Regions from separate parts of the Streptomyces sp. NPDC048420 genome, predicted to be linked through region 2. Evidence: riboswitches for the same ligand, from Rfam matches in the RefSeq annotation. Region 2 holds a riboswitch; each other region holds the start of a gene.

What was found. Region 2 has a riboswitch for cyclic di-AMP ahead of AB0D34_RS05160 (M23 family metallopeptidase). Riboswitches for the same ligand answer to the same signal wherever they lie in the genome.
Region 1: linked by a shared signal. The riboswitch ahead of AB0D34_RS29270 (NlpC/P60 family protein) and the one ahead of AB0D34_RS05160 (M23 family metallopeptidase) in region 2 are both predicted to bind cyclic di-AMP.
Region 3: linked by a shared signal. The riboswitch ahead of AB0D34_RS36930 (transglycosylase family protein) and the one ahead of AB0D34_RS05160 (M23 family metallopeptidase) in region 2 are both predicted to bind cyclic di-AMP.
Region 4: linked by a shared signal. The riboswitch ahead of AB0D34_RS12015 (M23 family metallopeptidase) and the one ahead of AB0D34_RS05160 (M23 family metallopeptidase) in region 2 are both predicted to bind cyclic di-AMP.

Annotation. Positions count from the first base shown of each region.
Region 1 is NZ_JBEZKG010000016.1:93,034-97,350, forward strand. It holds gene pcrA (DNA helicase PcrA) at 1-125, opposite strand, end outside; gene AB0D34_RS29265 (ScyD/ScyE family protein) at 189-1,268, opposite strand; cyclic di-AMP (ydaO/yuaA leader) riboswitch at 1,532-1,702, shown strand; gene AB0D34_RS29270 (NlpC/P60 family protein) at 1,710-2,861, shown strand; gene AB0D34_RS29275 (tellurite resistance/C4-dicarboxylate transporter family protein) at 3,398-4,317, shown strand, end outside.
Region 2 is NZ_JBEZKG010000002.1:521,932-526,248, forward strand. It holds gene AB0D34_RS05145 (alginate lyase family protein) at 1-637, shown strand, start outside; tRNA gene AB0D34_RS05150 (tRNA-Met) at 691-764, shown strand; gene AB0D34_RS05155 (PP2C family protein-serine/threonine phosphatase) at 872-1,957, shown strand; cyclic di-AMP (ydaO/yuaA leader) riboswitch at 2,182-2,338, shown strand; gene AB0D34_RS05160 (M23 family metallopeptidase) at 2,350-3,378, shown strand; gene AB0D34_RS05165 (aldo/keto reductase) at 3,446-4,317, shown strand, end outside.
Region 3 is NZ_JBEZKG010000025.1:51,587-55,903, reverse strand. It holds gene AB0D34_RS36940 (cytochrome P450) at 1-28, shown strand, start outside; gene AB0D34_RS36935 (transglycosylase family protein) at 221-1,231, shown strand; cyclic di-AMP (ydaO/yuaA leader) riboswitch at 1,437-1,599, shown strand; gene AB0D34_RS36930 (transglycosylase family protein) at 1,603-2,286, shown strand; gene eno (phosphopyruvate hydratase) at 2,579-3,865, shown strand; gene AB0D34_RS36920 (septum formation initiator family protein) at 3,968-4,317, shown strand, end outside.
Region 4 is NZ_JBEZKG010000006.1:64,874-69,190, forward strand. It holds gene AB0D34_RS12005 (HPr family phosphocarrier protein) at 101-382, shown strand; gene AB0D34_RS12010 (GntR family transcriptional regulator) at 509-1,204, opposite strand; gene AB0D34_RS12015 (M23 family metallopeptidase) at 1,394-2,155, opposite strand; cyclic di-AMP (ydaO/yuaA leader) riboswitch at 2,169-2,335, opposite strand; gene AB0D34_RS12020 (pitrilysin family protein) at 2,545-3,933, opposite strand; gene AB0D34_RS12025 (pitrilysin family protein) at 3,930-4,317, opposite strand, start outside.

The DNA.
Region 1 (4,317 bases), on a different contig from region 2:
CCGCCGAACAGATCGTCCGGAACGGGTTCCGGTCCGTGCTCGTCCTCGGGCGGCGGCGGTTCTTCCCCATGGGCCCGAGGGGCTTGGAGGTCCGCCAGGAAGCTGTCGTCAAAGAGGCTGCTCATCGCTCTCCGAGTCTAGGGTGCCCCACTGACACCCCGCCGCCGCCCTGAGAACATCCACTCGGATCAGAACCCGAGGATCTTCCAGACCTGGCCTCCCGGTGTCTTCCTGCCCTCCATGACGGTGCCGTCACGGTCGGCGATCGACCAGGCCGAGACGTAGACCTTGCCGTCGTAGGGGTCGACGGCGACGCCCGCCGGGAACGGGACCTTCACCTGCGTGCGCTTGCCGTGCGAGACCTTCGTCACGACGCCGGCGAAGAGCTGGCTGACGTACAGGTCGCCGTCGTCGTTGAAGGCGATTCCGCTGATCGAGCCGAAGCCGGACTTCCAGCCGAGGATCTTCCCGGTCCAGGGGTCGACCTTCCACACGCGCGCGGTGGGCTTCGCCGCCTCGCCGTTCAGCTCGCCGACATAGAGCTTGCCGTCGGGCCCAAGGGCGAGGGAGGTCGGCACGGACTGGTTCCTGTCGTGGTCCGGGAAGACCGTGAAGGGCCGCGCCTTGCCGTGCCGCGAGACCACGACCAGGTCGTTCCCCGCCGCGTCCGCGACGATCTTCCGACCGTCGGGCAGGGCGAGGACGGCGTACGGATTGGACTCGACGGAGGCCTTGTGCGGGTTGTACTTCAGCTCCACGGCGGTGATGTCGGCGGCGATCCTCGCCTTGCCGTGTCCGACGCGCAGCAGCTTGCCGAGCGTGTTCCAGGGCGGCTTGGTCGGCACCCCGGCCTCCGGCGGGGCGTAGGTCTCGACGCCCCAGACCTGGCCGTGGAGAGCGGAGACGCCGTCCACCCCGGTCGCGAAACCGCCGTCGGGGGCGGCGCCCGACGGGAGCCCCTGCACCACCCTGCGGTGCTTCCACGCGCCCCCGTCCCAGTAGATCTTGGTGACCGCGGAACTGAGCCCGATGCAGGTCTCGCCCTCGGGACCCGCCCCGACGCACTTCCTGCCGCCCCGGCCCGCTTCGGCGACGTACACGTGACCGTCGTCGTAGGAGAGCTGGCGCGGGTTGTCGAGGCCTTTGGCGATCACGCGGATCACCGGCTTGCCTCCGCCGTGCCCGGCCGTCGCCGCAGCGGGGGCGATGCCCGCGGTGGCGGCGAGCGCGACCGACGTGGCGACGACGAGTCCTGTGCGCATTCTCATGGCCGTACCCCTCCAACCGGCCGCGGCACCCCACCGCGGCTGGCTGGAAGTTAGACCCAGGAAGCGGGCGGACGTCGTCACTCCGGCGAAAATACGCCCAAGTCGTGGCAGATCACTCCGGATTGGCCACGCGGGGCAATGTTTGGGGCCAAGGTCACGAAAATGTATCGGGCATATCGAACATCAACCTTCACACGGACCACACCGGTTGGCTACCGTTCCAGGCAGGCCGTACGACCCCCTCCGGCGAACCTCGCCGGGCCGCACGGCCTCCGCCGAGTCCGCAGCGCCGCCGTGCGCCCGGAGCCGGGGACCCACCGAACTTGGGGTGAATCGGCCGACTCCCGCGCAGGGGAGGGCCGTAGGGCAAACCTTCCGAAGCACTTCGCCCGAACCCGACAGCTAACTCGGTAGGCGGAGCATTGGAAGGAGTCGCCTCCCTTGGCGTCGCACCGCAAGTCGCGTCCCGCTGGTACGCGCGTAGCAGGCATACGGACCCCGGCCCTCGCGACGGCCGCCCTCACCTCCGTGGCCCTGCTGTCCCAGTCGGCGAACGCCGCGCCCGCCGATGACAAGCCGAGCCTCGAAGAGGTCGAGAAGAAGGTCGACGACCTCTACCGCCAGGCCGAGTCGGCGACCGACAACTACAACGCGGCCAAGGAGAAGACGACCAAGCAGCGCAAGCAGGTCGACACGCTCCTCGACGACGTCGCCCAGCGCACCCAGAAGCTCAACGAAGCGCGCGAGGAGCTCGGTTCCTTCGCCGCCGCCCAGTACCGCACCGGCGCCGCCGCGCCCGACACCGCGACCTTCCTGCTCTCCGACACCCCGCAGGACTACTTCGACCAGACCCAGCTGATGGGCCGCTTGACGAGCCGCCAGAAGGGCGCGGTCGACGACTACGTCTCCGAGCAGTCCGAGACGATGAAGAAGCGCCAGGAGGCCTCCCAGAGCCTTCAGACGCTCACCGAGACGCAGAGCGACCTGAAGGCCGCCAAGGCGACCGTCCAGAAGAAGCTCGCCGACGCGCGCGACCTGCTGTCGGAACTGACGGCCCAGGAGAAGGCGCGGCTCGCGGCGATCGAGAAGGAGAAGCAGGAGGCGGCGGCCCGCAAGGCCGCGGAGCTGGCGCAGCAGCAGGCGGCCGCGGAGAAGGCGGCCCAGCAGGAGAGTTCGACCGGTTCGAGCACGGGCACCAGTACCAGCACCAGCACGGCGACCGATTCCTCGTACGCCACCAAGGCCGCGAAAGCTCTCGCCTTCGCCCGCGCGCAGATCGGCAAGCCGTACGTCTGGGGTGCCACCGGCCCCGACTCCTACGACTGCTCAGGGCTCACCCAGGCCGCCTGGAAGGCCGCCGGCGTCGACCTCCCCCGTGTCACCTACGACCAGGTGAACGCCGGCACCACGGTCTCCCTCGCCGACGCCCAGCCCGGTGACCTGGTCTTCTTCTACGACGACATCAGCCACGTCGGCCTCTACATAGGCAACGGCATGATGATCCACGCCCCGAAGCCGGGCGCGTACGTCCGCGAGGAGTCGATCTACTACGACGGCGAGTCGGCGATCCACAGCGTGGTACGGCCGGCCTGAGACGCCGCCTATAGGGTGCCTCTCGCGATCGCGCCCTATAGGACGCCTCTCAGCACGAGACGTCCCTCGTGCGCGCGCGTGCCGTGCGGTCGAGGAGCGCGCGTCCCGGATTCGGCGTGCGCCAGAGTTCGGGCTTACGCGGCGGTCCGACGTGTGACAGGGGTTCAGTGGGCGCAACGACTCCGGCACGCGCCAGATGGGCGGCCTCTTGCCAGAGGGGCCGGGTGGCGTCACAGACCGGCACGACAAAGATCAGAGCGCGCCACACCTCCCACCCGCGCCAGACAGGCCCGCCCCTGCCACAGGGACCCGGCGTGCACTACGACCCGGCACGCAACAGGGATCGGCGTGCGTCAGAGGCGGCCCTGCTCCCGTGTCCCATGTCCGGAACTCCCGTGTCGGATGTCCCGGCACTCCCATGTCGGATATCCGCACCCGCACCCGCCCCTGACCCGCTCCTGCGCTCGCGCGTATTTCCGTGCGCGCGCGTGCGCGCCCCGCTCGCACGGCGCGCGGAGCTTCCTAGCATCGGGCCCATGGCCGGCACCTCCTCCCGCTCCCCCCTGCGCGTCTGGTGGACGCAGCGACCGCCTGCCGCCGGGGCCGCCGTGATGGCGACCGGCATCCTGTCAGTCGGGCTGCATCTGACCGGCTACGAGACGCTGTCGCGGATCGCCCTGGTGATCGGCTGCGCGGCCTGGCTGGGACTGGCCGGCGACTTCGCCGTACGGCTGCTGCGGGAACGCGCGCACTGGGTCGCGGAGGCCGAGACGCCGGGCGCGCTGACGGCCGTGGCGGCGACCACGGTGCTCGGCACCCGGTTCTCCGCGCTCGGTTGGCAGACCCTCGCCGAAGCGCTGCTGGCACTGAGCGCGCTGCTGTGGCCGGTACTGCTCGTGCCCGTCGTGCGCCACTGGACGCGGCGGATGCCCGGCAGGGTGTTCCTGGGCTGCGTGGCCACCCAGGGCCTCGCGGTCCTCGGCGCCACGCTCGCCGCGGCCGAATCGGCGGCCTGGCTCGCGCACGCCGCACTCGTGCTGTTCTGGCTCGGCCTGGTCCTCTACGGCATCGCGCTCTTCCGCTTCGACCTGCGCCAGGTGCTGGAGGGACCCGGCGACCACTGGATCGCGGGCGGCGCGCTCGCCATCTCGGCGCTGGCCGGCGCGAAGCTGATCGCCGCCGACAGCGCGCGCCTGTACCTGTGGAACGACGACGACCACGGCGTCCTGCGCGCGGTCACCGTCGCCCTGCTGGTGCTCGACCTGGCCTGGTACGCCGTACTGCTCGTGGCCGAGTTCCTACGCCCGCGCCCGCGTTATGACGTGCGCCGCTGGGCCACCGTGTTCCCGATGGGCATGACCGCGGCGGCGACCCTGGCCGTCTCCGCCGCCGTGGACATCTCGTGGCTGAAGACGCCGGGTGAGGTGCTGCTGTGGATCGCGGTGGCGGCCTGGCT
Region 2 (4,317 bases):
CGCCTATCTGCCGGCCGTCACCCGGAAGGTGCCCGACTACAACGGCAACTGGGACCTCGTGATGACCGACGCCGCCATCGGCATCGCCGTCTTCCTCAACGACCACAAGGCCTTCGACCACGCGGTGGAGCGGTTCCGCGAGCGCGTGCCCGCCTACTTCTATCTGGAGAAGGACGGCAAGATCCCGCTCACCCCGCCCGGCTCCACCGTCAACACCCCGCGGAAGCTGACCACTTACTGGTTCGGGCAGACGACCTTCAAGGACGGCCTCGCCCAGGAGACCTGCCGCAACCTCAAGCACGTCGGGTACTCCCTCGCCGCCGCCGCGCACGTCGCCGAGACCGCCTGGCACCAGGGCGTCGACCTCTACGGCGAGGTCAAGGACCGGCTCGGAGCCGCGCTCGACCTCCACGCCCGCTACCAGTCCGGCGAGCCCGCGCCCGCCTGGCTCTGCGGCGGCAAGGTGGTCCGGAACATGGGCCCGGACCTGGAGGTGGCCCTCAACCACCTGGAGAACCGGCTCCACGTCCCCGTCCCGGCCGCGCACAAGCTCGCCGTGCGGAGCCGGCCCGCGGGCACCGACGCCCTCTTCGTCTCCTGGGAGACCCTCACCCACGCCGGGAACCCCGGCCGCTGAAACAACCCTGGCGCGAACCACCCCGTGGATGACGTATGCTGGTTACACAACGACGCGGGGTGGAGCAGCTCGGTAGCTCGCTGGGCTCATAACCCAGAGGTCGCAGGTTCAAATCCTGTCCCCGCTACTGAAGGCTCAGGGCCGGAATCCAGTGACTGGATTCCGGCCCTGAGTGTTTCCCCCGGTCGGTCCACCCGGCTCGCCTGCGGAAAGCAGCCAGGGGAACCTGGAGGAGTGGAGCAGGAGGGGCCGATCTCGTACGCGCGCACCGTCGTCCGCATGCTCCCGGCACTGCTGATCGTCGTCGGCGCGTTCTACGACTACTTCACCCCCTCGCAGTTCTCCGCGGCGCCCCTCTTCACCGCCGCGCCCCTGGTCGCCGCCCCGCTGTACTCGCGGCGCGGCACCATCCTCACCGGTGTCGCGTCCGTCCTCGTCGTCCTCGCCATCCATGTCAGGCTCGGCCTCCTCCTCGAAGTGGACGCCGTCACCGAGACGGTCACCGTGGTGACGGTCGCCGTCCTGGCCGTCCTCATCAACCTCCTCGTCCGCCGCAGCAGCGAGCAGCTCGCCTCCCAGCGCGAGATCGCCGAGGCCGCCCAGCGCGCGGTGCTGCCCCAACCCGCCGGGCGCATCGGCGGGTTGGACATCGCGGTGCGCTACGAGGCGGCCCAGGCCGACGCCTTCATCGGCGGCGACCTGTACGCCGTGCAGGACAGCCCGCACGGGGTACGGCTGATCGTCGGGGACGTGCGCGGCAAGGGCATCGGGGCGGTGGCGGCCGTCGCGATCGTCATCGGGGCGTTCCGGGAGGCCGCCGAGCAGGAGTCCACGCTGGAGGCGGTCGCCCAGCGGCTGGAGCGGGCGCTGGCGCGGGAGGGCACGCGCCGGGACAGCGTCGAGGCCTTCGAGGGGTTCACCACCGCGGTCCTCGCGGAACTCCCGCACGGCGAGGGGGTCGTACGGCTCGTCAACCGCGGGCACCCGCCACCCCTGCTGCTGCACGCCGACGGCACGGTGTGCGCGCTGCCGCCCCGGGAACCCGCGCTGCCGCTCGGCATGGGCGACCTCGGCACGTGGCCCGACCGCGCCGAGCAGAGCCGCTTCCCGGGCGGGGCCACGCTGCTCCTGTACACCGACGGACTGTCCGAGGCACGGGACGGTCAGGGGCGGTTCTACGACCCCGAGGCCCGCCTTGCCGGCCGTGGCTTCCCGGACCCCGGCGCGCTGCTGCTGACCCTCGCGGAGGAGGCGCGCCGGCATTCCGGTGGGTTCCTGACCGACGACATGGCGCTGCTCGCCGTACGACGGCCGTCGTGACGTGGTGTGAGCGGGCGAGCGCCCTCCGCATAACAACTGACATACCGTCATTACCTGTGGGTCACGTGAGGCAAGGTCAACTCGCCCGTTTTTCGCCGTTCATGGGCCGTAAGTCCTGCGGGATTTCGTTAACGATCAAGCGGAACAGCTTGGAATCGGGCCCCCGGGTCTATTAACGTTCGATAACGCAGCGCGGTCGTCCCAGCCGTCACAAGAGACGGCTCCGTGCTCACGCGCCGAATTCCGCAAGGGAACCGGGGAACCACCACTTGGGGTGAATCGCTCGTAGTCCGCCGTGCCAGCACGGCGGGTATACGCGCGTAGGAGACCTTCCTGCTCCGAACCCGTCAGCTAACCCGGTAGGCGAGAAGGAAGGAAAGGAGTACGCCCACGTGGCGTCCAACCCGCCTGCCCCCGAGGCGCCGTACGTACCCAGCGACACTCTCGTGTACGGCGGTTACCGTGCTGACGACGAGGCCCCCCTCGGCGAGTGGAACCCGACCGCGGAGTCCCTCGCTCCGGTGCGCGGCCGGCATCGCGTCGCCAAGCAGCGCGGCGGAGGATTCGCCCGCAGCTCCACCGTTCTGGGCGTCGGTGTCATAGCCGCCGTCAGCGCCGGCGGCATGGCCAGCGCCAACACCGGCAAGCCGCCGGTGTCCATCTCCATGCCGGACCTGCCGAACGTGGGCTCGCTCATCTCGGACGAGTCCGCCTCCTCCGACGACACGAGCGCCTTCAGCACGGTCGGCACCGACTCCACTCAGACGACGCAGGCCGCGTCCACCTCGGACGCCGGTGAGGTGCTGCGCTCGCGGATCCTGGCCCAGGCCGAGCAGCAGCAGGACCAGATCGACACCAAGGCCGCCCAGGCCGTCGCGGACGCCGCCGAGAAGGAGGCCGACGCGGCCGCCGCCAAGGCGGAGCAGGACGCCCAGGAGAAGGCCGCCGCCGCGAAGAAGAAGGCGGAGGAGGAGGCCGCGAAGAAGGCCGAGGCCGAGCGCCTGGCCGAGCTCGCCAAGCAGTACACGCTGCCGACCTCCTCGTACACCATCACCTCGACCTTCGGTCAGGCCGGCTCCCTGTGGTCCTCCGGCTACCACACGGGCCTCGACTTCGCCGCCCCCACGGGCACGCTGATCAAGGCGATCCACAGCGGCACCATCACCGAGGCCGGCTGGGCCGGCTCCTACGGCTACCGCACGATCCTCACCCTCGACGACGGCACCGAGCTGTGGTTCTGCCACCAGTCCTCGATCAGCGTCAGCGTCGGCCAGAAGGTCAGCACCGGTGACGTCATCGGGCGCGTCGGCGCCACGGGCAACGTGACCGGCGCGCACCTGCACCTGGAGGTCCACCCCGGCGGCTCGGCCGACGGGATCGACCCGATGGCGTGGCTGCGGGGCAAGGGGCTCAACCCCTGAGGTTCTTTACGGAACTTTGTCGCAGGCATCGGAAGACCGGCTTCCGGTGCCTGCGTTGACGTAGGACATGACTTCCATTCCTCTTCGCAAGCTCGGCTCCTCCGATCTGGAGGTCTTCCCGCTCTCCCTCGGCGGCAACGTGTTCGGCTGGACCGCGGACGAGACCACGTCCTTCGCGGTCCTCGACGCGTACACGGCCGCGGGCGGCAACTTCATCGACACGGCCGACTCGTACTCGGCGTGGGTGGACGGCAACTCCGGCGGTGAGTCCGAGACCGTCATCGGCAGGTGGCTCGCGGCCCGCGGCAACCGCGACGACGTCGTCATCGCCACGAAGGTCAGCCAGCACCCCGACTTCCCCGGTCTGTCCGCCGAGAACATCAAGGCGGCGGCGGAGGCCTCGCTGCGGCGCCTGGGCACCGACCACATCGACCTGTACTACACCCACTTCGACAAGCCGGAGACACCCGTCGAGGAGATCATCGGCGCGCTGGACGAGCTGGTGAAGGCGGGCAAGGTGCGGGCGACAGGGGCGTCCAACATCTCCGCCGAGCGTCTGTCGGAGTCCCTGGCCTTCTCGGACCGCGAGGGCCTGGCTCGTTATGTCGCCCTCCAGCCCCACTACAACCTGGTCTCCCGCGACACCTACGAGGGCGAACTCCAGGCCGTCGCCGCCCACCAGGGCCTCGCCGCCGTCCCGTACTTCGCCCTCGCCTCCGGCTTCCTCACGGGCAAGTACCGCCCGGGCGCGACGGTCGAGAGCGCCCGTGCGAAGGGGGGCGCGGGCAAGCACCTGGAGACGGAGCGCGGCCGCAAGGTCCTGGCAGCCCTCGACGAGATCGCCGCCTCCCACGACACCCCGGTCGCCACGGTCGCCCTTGCCTGGCTCGCCGCCCAGCCGACGGTCACGGCCCCGATCGCGTCGGCCCGCACGGTGGA
Region 3 (4,317 bases), on a different contig from region 2:
GCCCGTGGAGTTCACGCCCGTCCGGTAATCGGCCGAAGGGTCCGGGCTATCCCCGTGCGGGGCCGCGTAAACATGACGCGCCCTCAAGTCTGTGATCTTCACGTGATCTACGCGGCATTAACTTGTGACAAGTGATCGAACCCCTATACGTTCACGGACCAGCGCGGTGCCCCGTACCACTCGCCGCGCGGGTTTCTGCTGTCTTGGGAAAGGTCCCCGCATGCTCTCCGGGAACGGTCGTCACCGTCGCCCCCGTCAGGCTCCGGCTCTCCTTGTGGCGGCCGGTGTGACGGGATCCGCCATCGCGATCCCACTGCTCGCGGCTAGCGGAGCGAGCGCCGCCACCGGCACCACCTGGGACCGGGTCGCGGAGTGCGAGAGCGGTGGCTCCTGGAGCGCGAACGACGGCAACGGCTACTACGGCGGCCTGCAGGTGTCCCAGGAGAACTGGGAGAAGTACGGCGGCCTCGAATACGCCGAGACCGCGGACCAGGCCAGCCGCAACCAGCAGATAGCCGTGGCCGAGAAGCTCCTCGCGGACCAGGGCATCGCCGCGTGGCCGACCTGCGGTCTGCTCTCCGGCCTCAGCAAGGACTCGAGTTCGGCCGACGTCGACACGGGTGTGGGGAGCGGGACGCCCTCGTCCTCGGCATCCGGTTCGTCGCAGTCGTCCCGATCGTCCGGTTCATCCGTCTCTTCCGATTCCTCGAACTCGTCGGGCGCCGAGGACTCTCCCGGTCTGCTCGACTCGCTGGACGGTTCGTCCGCGACGCCCTCGCCGTCGGCTTCTCCGTCGACCGGTGATGACGAATCCGCCAAGTCGGACAAATCCAACTCTCCTGATCCCGAGAGCTCCGCCAGGGAAGACTCGCAGTCCTCCGACGGCTCGCCCGTGGTGAGCGCAGAAGAGGATGAAGCGGACAAGTCGTGGCAGGAGGGCGGCTCTTCGGCCCTCGTCGATGTCGGCGCCCTCGGCTCCGGCAAGCACCGCGGCACCAGCGCGGACGAGGGTGCGGACAAGAGCCTGTCGACGAAGAGCGCGGCCTCCTCCGCCGGCCGTCATGCCGCCGCCACCTACACCGTCCGCGCGGGCGACTCCCTCGCCTCCATCGCCGACTCCCTTGGCCTCGACGGCGGGTGGCGGGCCCTCTATGCCGAGAACAAGGACCGCATCGGGGCCGACCCGAGCAACATCGTCGCCGGTCAGACGCTCGACACAGGGGCTGAATAGGGTCGAAAAGACCTGAAAAACAGCGGCAGTTCACGTCACACTTCGCACCGAATGTCCACTTTGGTGAAAGTGTGGGATGAGTCTCAGAAGCCCTGATCGTCTTTGAAATTCCGCCGAGCGCATGTCTACGGTCAACACCGCTCGGCAACCCGAGCCCCGTCTGTCGCAACGCCGAATCCTGCCAGCGGCCGTACGGGAACAGTCGTCGCGTCAAGCGCCGTAGGCAGGAGCGGGGGACCCAAGGTAAGCGCCGGGCCCAGCAGTTCACGCTGGACCGGCTTGGGGTGAAGTCACGCAACTCGCGTGACCGGGCAACTCAACCGGCCCGAACCCGACAGCTCACCTCGCAGGCGTCGGTGAGGGGATCCACCATGCTGTTTTCCGGCAAGGGCAAGCACCGTCGTCCGTCCAAGGCCACCCGCGCCGCCGCCATCGCCGGCGTCACCGGTGTCGCCATCGCCGCCCCGCTGATGGCGACCGGCACCGCCTCCGCCGCCACCGCCTCCGAGTGGGACGCCGTCGCCCAGTGCGAGTCCGGTGGCAACTGGTCCATCAACACCGGCAACGGCTACTACGGCGGTCTGCAGTTCTCCGCCTCCACCTGGGCCGCGTACGGCGGCACCGCCTACGCCGCGCAGGCCAACCAGGCCTCCAAGGCCCAGCAGATAGCCGTCGCCGAGAAGGTCCTCGCCTCCCAGGGCAAGGGTGCCTGGCCGAACTGCGGTGTGGGCCTGTCCAGCGCCGCCTACAACGGCAGCAGCCCCTCCTCGAGCTCCGCGGACTCGGACTCGAACACGAGCAGCCGTTCGACCGAGGAGCAGAGCGCCTCGCGTTCGTCCGAGCGTCCGGCCACGAAGAAGACCGTCACCACCCCGACCGGCAAGAAGGTCAAGAAGGGCGACGGCGAGTACAAGGTCGTCAAGGGTGACACCCTCAGCTCGATCGCCGAGAAGCACAAGGTCAAGGGCGGCTACCAGACGCTGTTCAAGCTGAACAAGGACATCATCGAGGACGCGAACCTCATCTACCCGGGCCAGCAGCTGCACCTCAAGTAAGGCCCAGCTGAACCACAGCGCCCTCACATCCGTGGTCCTCATACTGAAGGCCTCGTGAGGGTCCCCCCGTCCCCACGGGCTCCCCGCTCCGGTGCGTGTTCCCCCGTACGCACCGGGGCGGGGTTTTTTCTGCCCGGTTTCCGGGAGCGTCTTTGTTCAGTTCAGAAACAATTTACTCTCGGTTCTGTCCAGGGGGCGGTCCACGCGGTGGCCGATCCACCCGAGCCGGTTAGGCTCGGTCTCGCAGAACCCACCGCGGTCCCGGCGGACCGTGTCACATCCCAAGAAGGAGATGCTCGTGCCGTCCATCGACGTCGTCGTAGCCCGGGAAATCCTGGACTCCCGAGGCAACCCCACGGTCGAGGTCGAGGTCGGCCTCGACGACGGCAGCACGGGTCGTGCCGCCGTCCCGTCCGGCGCCTCCACGGGCGCCTTCGAGGCCATCGAGCTCCGCGACGGCGACCCCAACCGCTACCTGGGCAAGGGTGTCGAGAAGGCCGTCCTCGCCGTCATGGACCAGATCGGCCCGGAGCTCGTCGGCTACGACGCCACCGAGCAGCGCCTGATCGACCAGGCGATGTTCGACCTGGACGCCACCGACAACAAGGGCGCGCTCGGCGCCAACGCCATCCTCGGTGTCTCCCTCGCCGTCGCCCACGCCGCCTCCGAGGCCAGCGACCTCCCGCTCTTCCGCTACCTGGGCGGCCCGAACGCGCACCTGCTGCCGGTGCCGATGATGAACATCCTGAACGGCGGCTCGCACGCCGACTCCAACGTGGACATCCAGGAGTTCATGATCGCCCCGATCGGCGCGGAGTCCTTCTCCGAGGCGCTGCGCTGGGGCGCCGAGGTCTACCACACCCTCAAGAAGGTGCTGAAGACCAAGGGCCTGTCCACGGGCCTCGGCGACGAGGGCGGCTTCGCCCCGAACCTGGAGTCCAACCGCGCCGCGCTCGACCTCATCGTCGAGGCCATCAAGCAGGCCGGTTACGTCCCCGGTGAGCAGATCGCGCTCGCGCTCGACGTCGCCGCGTCCGAGTTCTACAAGGACGGCAAGTACGAGTTCGAGGGCAAGTCCCGCTCGGCCGCCGAGATGACCGAGTACTACGAGGAGCTCGTGGCGGCCTACCCGCTCGTCTCCATCGAGGACCCGCTGTTCGAGGACGACTGGGCCGGCTGGAAGGTCATCACCGACAAGCTGGGCGACAAGGTCCAGATCGTCGGCGACGACCTCTTCGTCACCAACCCGGAGCGCCTGGCCCGCGGCATCGAGGAGGGCTCCGCCAACGCCCTCCTGGTCAAGGTGAACCAGATCGGTTCGCTGACCGAGACCCTGGACGCCGTCGAGATGGCCCAGCGCAACGGCTTCAAGTGCATGATGTCCCACCGCTCCGGCGAGACCGAGGACGTCACCATCGCCGACCTCGCCGTCGCGGTGAACTGCGGCCAGATCAAGACCGGCGCCCCGGCCCGCTCGGACCGCGTCGCCAAGTACAACCAGCTCCTGCGCATCGAGGAGATCCTGGACGACGCGGCGGTGTACGCCGGCCGTTCGGCGTTCCCGCGCTTCAAGGGCTGATCTCGGCAGGGCTAAGGCTTCGCCAGTCGTACGTACGTCCCCGCACCGGTCCCGTACCGTGTGCGGGGACGTACGCGCGTGTGAGTAAGGAGAGATGGGGACATGGCCGTCAAGGACCGGGACCGTTTCTCCACCGCGACCAGGATCAAGCTGCTCGGTGAGCAGACGGCGGCCCGTGTCTACCGGTCTCAGACCAGACGGCAGGCCCGCCGCTCCCGGCTGACCGGCCGGGCCGCGCTGCTCGCCCTCGTGGTGTGCACGCTGGTGGTGGCGCTGGCGTACCCGATAAGGCAGTACGTCTCCCAGCGTGCCGAGATCGCCGACCTCCAGCGGGAGAAGGCGCAGGCCGCCGAGCGCGTCGAGAAGCTGCGTGACCTCAAGGCGCGCTGGCAGGACGACGCGTACGCGGAGCAGCAGATCCGGCAGCGGTTGCACTACGTGATGCCGGGGGA
Region 4 (4,317 bases), on a different contig from region 2:
CGACGACCCCACCCCGGAAGGGTCTTCGGGTCCTGTCCGGAGGAGCTTCACGTGTGGGAAACTGGTCTAGACAACCCTGAACACCGAAGGGCAGCATCACATGGCTGAGCGCCGCGTCAACGTCGGCTGGGCCGAGGGCCTCCACGCCCGCCCCGCTTCCATCTTCGTCCGGGCCGCCACGGCCGCAGGTATCCCGGTGACGATCGCCAAGGCCGACGGCAACCCCGTCAATGCGGCCTCCATGCTGGCCGTGCTCGGCCTGGGCGCCCAGGGCGGCGAGGAGATCGTGCTCGCCTCCGACGCCGACGGCGCGGACGCGGCTCTCGACCGGCTCGCGAAACTGGTCGCCGAGGGTCTTGAGGAGCTTCCCGAGACCGTCTGAGTGCCGGTGCCCTGAAAAGCACCGAGGGGCTCGTCCGAATTATCGGACGGGCCCTTCGCATTTCCCTTTCACAGGCAGCAGAAATACTCCCCCGCGAATTACTCCTCTTTGTATACGGCGCCCGTGTTAATGCCGCAGACCCGTCACGTTTACAGGAGGTTGCGAGGTCCTCACACGGTCCGTGCGGTCGGGCCCCGAGGGGAACCTCAGACGGTGCGCCGCACTGGAGCGCTCGGTGTGCAGCGCCGTGATCGCCCGCGCGCGGTCCCCGTCCCCGCGTGCCACCGCGTCCACGATCGCGCCGTGCTCGGCCCAGGACTCCGCCGGGTTGGCGGGCGCCTCCACCACGTACATCCAGGCGATCTTGTGCCGCAGCTGGGTCAGCATCGAGGTCAGCGCCGGGCTGCCGGAGGACTGGGCGAGCGTCTCGTGGAACCAGCCCCCCAGGGAGCGCAGATCCTCGCTGTTGCCCCGCCTGGCCCGTTCCTGGCCCAGTCGGACCAGGCCGCGCAGCACCTTCAGATGGGCCTCGGTGCGCCGCTGGGCGGCCCGGGAGGCGCCGAGCGGTTCGAGGAGCATGCGCATCTCCAGGAGGTCGGCGCCCTCCTGCTCGGTCGGTTCCGCGACGCACGCGCCCGCGTGCCGCCGCGTCACGACGAAGCCCTCGGCCTCCAGCGTGCGCAGGGCCTCCCGGACGGGGACGCGGGAGACGCCGTAGCGGCGGGCGAGCAGTTCCTCGGTGAGCCGGCTGCCGCGCTCGTAGACACCGGCGACGATGTCGTCCCGGATCGCCGTGCATACCGAGTGCGCCGGAATACGCATGTCCGACCTCCGCCTTAATCCCCGTGAAACGTCTCCGATTGACGTGTGTTCAGTGACTCTATTGCAATCAGCGGGAATTTCCGACGCCGGACCGGAATCCAGGGATATTTTTTGGACAGCGGAGGGACTGAAACGACGAAAACCCCGGCTCACGGGGAGCCGGGGCCTCGGGGGTCTCGCGGTACGTCGTCAGACGTTCACGCCGTGCGAGCGCAGGTAGGCGACGGGGTCGATGTCCGAGCCGTACTCGGCGGTGGTGCGGGCCTCGAAGTGCAGATGCGCTCCGGTGACGTTGCCGGTCGCGCCGGACAGGCCGATCTGCTGGCCCGGGGTGACCGACTGGCCGACCGAGACGCCGATGGACGAGAGGTGGCCGTACTGCGTGTACGTCCCGTCGGCCATCCTGATCACGATCTCGTTGCCGTACGACCCGCCCCAGCCGGCCTCCACGACGGTGCCACGGCCGACCGCGTGCACGGAGGTGCCGCTGGCGGCGTGGAAGTCGACACCGGTGTGGCTGCCGGAGGACCAGAGGGAGCCGCCGGTCTTGTAGCCGGTGGAGATGTAGGAGCCGGAGATCGGGGCGACGAAGGCGTTGAGGCGCTTGCGCTCGGCCTCGCGCGCGGCCCGCTCCTTGGCCTCGCGTATCTCCTTGGCGCGTGCCTCGGCCTTGCGCTTGGCCTCCGCCGCCGCCTTCTTCTGCGCGGCGGCCTGCTCCTGGGCGACGGCCTGCGCGTCGATCTGCTCGGCCAGCGAGGCGCCGGCGCTGACGACGGGCATGAGGCCGGTCTGTTCGACGGAGTTGACGGAGTTGTCGGCGGCGAACGCCGGTGCTGCGATGGTGCCGATGACGCCGGTGGTGGCGAGGGCCGCGACTCCCGCCGCGCGGGCGGTGGTGCGCTTCATCCGGCTGGGACGACGGTGCTTCCCGGTGGCGCAGGTGAACGCCATGTAGTGGCTGGTCCTTTCCTTCCTTCTCGCCTACCGGGTTAGCTGACGGGTTCGGAGCAGGAAGGTCTCCTACGGACCCCCTCGCGGCTCGCGCGGGCGTCCGATTCACCCCAGGGACTTACCATTTGGGTCCCCGGCTCCCCTGGCTCGCGCCATGCGGGGACTCGGCGATGACTGTCCGGTGCCGCGGGCGCGGCGCGGTGCCTGACGGACAGCCCAGAGGACGCTAAGCGGGCACACTTTCAATCCCCAAACCGATCACGGTTTTTGTAGCGCATCCCACAGGGCAGACAGGCAACCTCCTGCCCAATTCGGACATCTAAGAGACTCGGACATCCAAGGGGCCCTGGTGACGCCTCCGTCACCAGGGCCCCTGTACGGCGCTCGCTCTACTCGGCCGTCACGACCTTCACTTCACCGATGCCGAGGGCCTCGACGGGCTCCTTGATGGCAGCCGCGTCGCCGACCAGGATCGTCACGAGGCGGTCCACCGGGAAGGCGTTCACGACGGCCGCGGTGGCCTCCACCGTGCCGGTCGCGGCGAGCTGCTGGTACAGCGTCGCCTGGTAGTCGTCCGGCAGGTGCTGCTCGACCTGGTCGGCCAGCGTGCTCGCGACGGCCGCAGCGGTCTCGTACTTGAGCGGCGCCACACCGACGAGGTTCTGTACGGCGACATCCCGCTCGGCGTCGGTGAGACCGCCCTCGGCGAGCGTGCGCAGCACCTTCCACAGGTCGTCCAGGGCGGGACCGGTGTTCGGGGTGTCGACGGAGCCGCTGATGGCGAGCATCGCGGCGCCCGAGCCGTCCGGGGCGGACCTGAGGACCTGCCCGAACGAGCGCACGCCGTAGGTGTAGCCCTTCTCCTCACGCAGGACGCGGTCCAGGCGGGAGGTGAGGGTGCCGCCGAGGCAGTAGGTGCCGAGCACCTGGGCTGGCCACACGCGTGCGTGCCGGTCGGCGCCGATGCGGCCGATCAGCAACTGCGTCTGGACGGCGCCGGGACGGTCCACGATGACGACCCGGCCGGTGTCGTCGGCGGTCACCGGCGGCACGGGCCGCGGCTTGCCCGTGGAACCGGTCCAGGAGCCGAGGGTGTCGCCCAGCAGTGCGTCCAGGTCGATGTCGGTCAGGTCGCCGACGACCACGGCGGTCGCGGTGGCGGGGCGCACGTGCTTCTCGTAGAAGCCGCGCACGGCCGCCGAGTCGATGTTCTCGACCGTCTCCTCGGTGCCCTGGCGCGGGCGCGACATGCGCGAGTCCGCCGGGAACAGCTCCCTGGAGAGCTCCTTGGCGGCGCGGCGGGACGGGTTGGCCAGCTCGTGGGGGATCTCGTCCAGGCGGTTGTTGACGAGCCGCTCCACCTCGCTGTCCGCGAAAGCGGGCGCCCTGAGGGCGTCGGCCAGCAGACCGAGCGCCTTGGCGAGCCGGGAGGCCGGCACTTCGAGGCTGAGGCGGACGCCCGGGTGGTCGGCGTGCGCGTCGAGGGTGGCGCCACAGCGCTCCAGCTCGGCGGCGAACTCCTCGGCGGAGTGCTTGTCGGTGCCCTCGGAGAAGGCGCGCGCCATGATCGTGGCCACGCCGTCCAGTCCGGCCGGCTCGGCGTCCAGGGGCGCGTCCAGGAGCACCTCGACGGCGACGACCTGCTGGCCGGGGCGGTGGCAGCGCAGGACGGTGAGGCCGTTGTCGAGCGTCCCGCGCTCGGGGGCGGGGAAGGCCCAGACCTTGGGCTCGCCCGCCTGCGGCTGCGGGTGGAATTCCATCGCGGCGAGCTCGGTCACTTGGCCGCCTCCTCGTTCTCGTCGGTGGCTTCTACGGTCGCCGCGGCTTCCGGGTCCTCGGCGGCATCCTCGGCACTGTCGGCGATCTCGGCCGGTGCGGTGGGCTCGTAGACGAGCACCGCGCGGTTGTCGGGACGCAGCTTGGCCTTGGCGACCGCCTGGACCTCCTCGGCGCTCACCTCCAGGACGCGCTGCACGGCGGTGAGGGCGAGCTGGGGGTCGCCGAACAGGACGGCGTAGCGGCACAGTTCGTCGGCGCGGCCCGCGACGGTGCCGAGCCGGTCCAGCCACTCGCGCTCCAACTGGGCCTGGGCGCGCTCCATCTCCTCGGCGGTGGGGCCCTCCTCGGCGAACCGGGCGAGCTCCTCGTCGATGGCGGCCTCG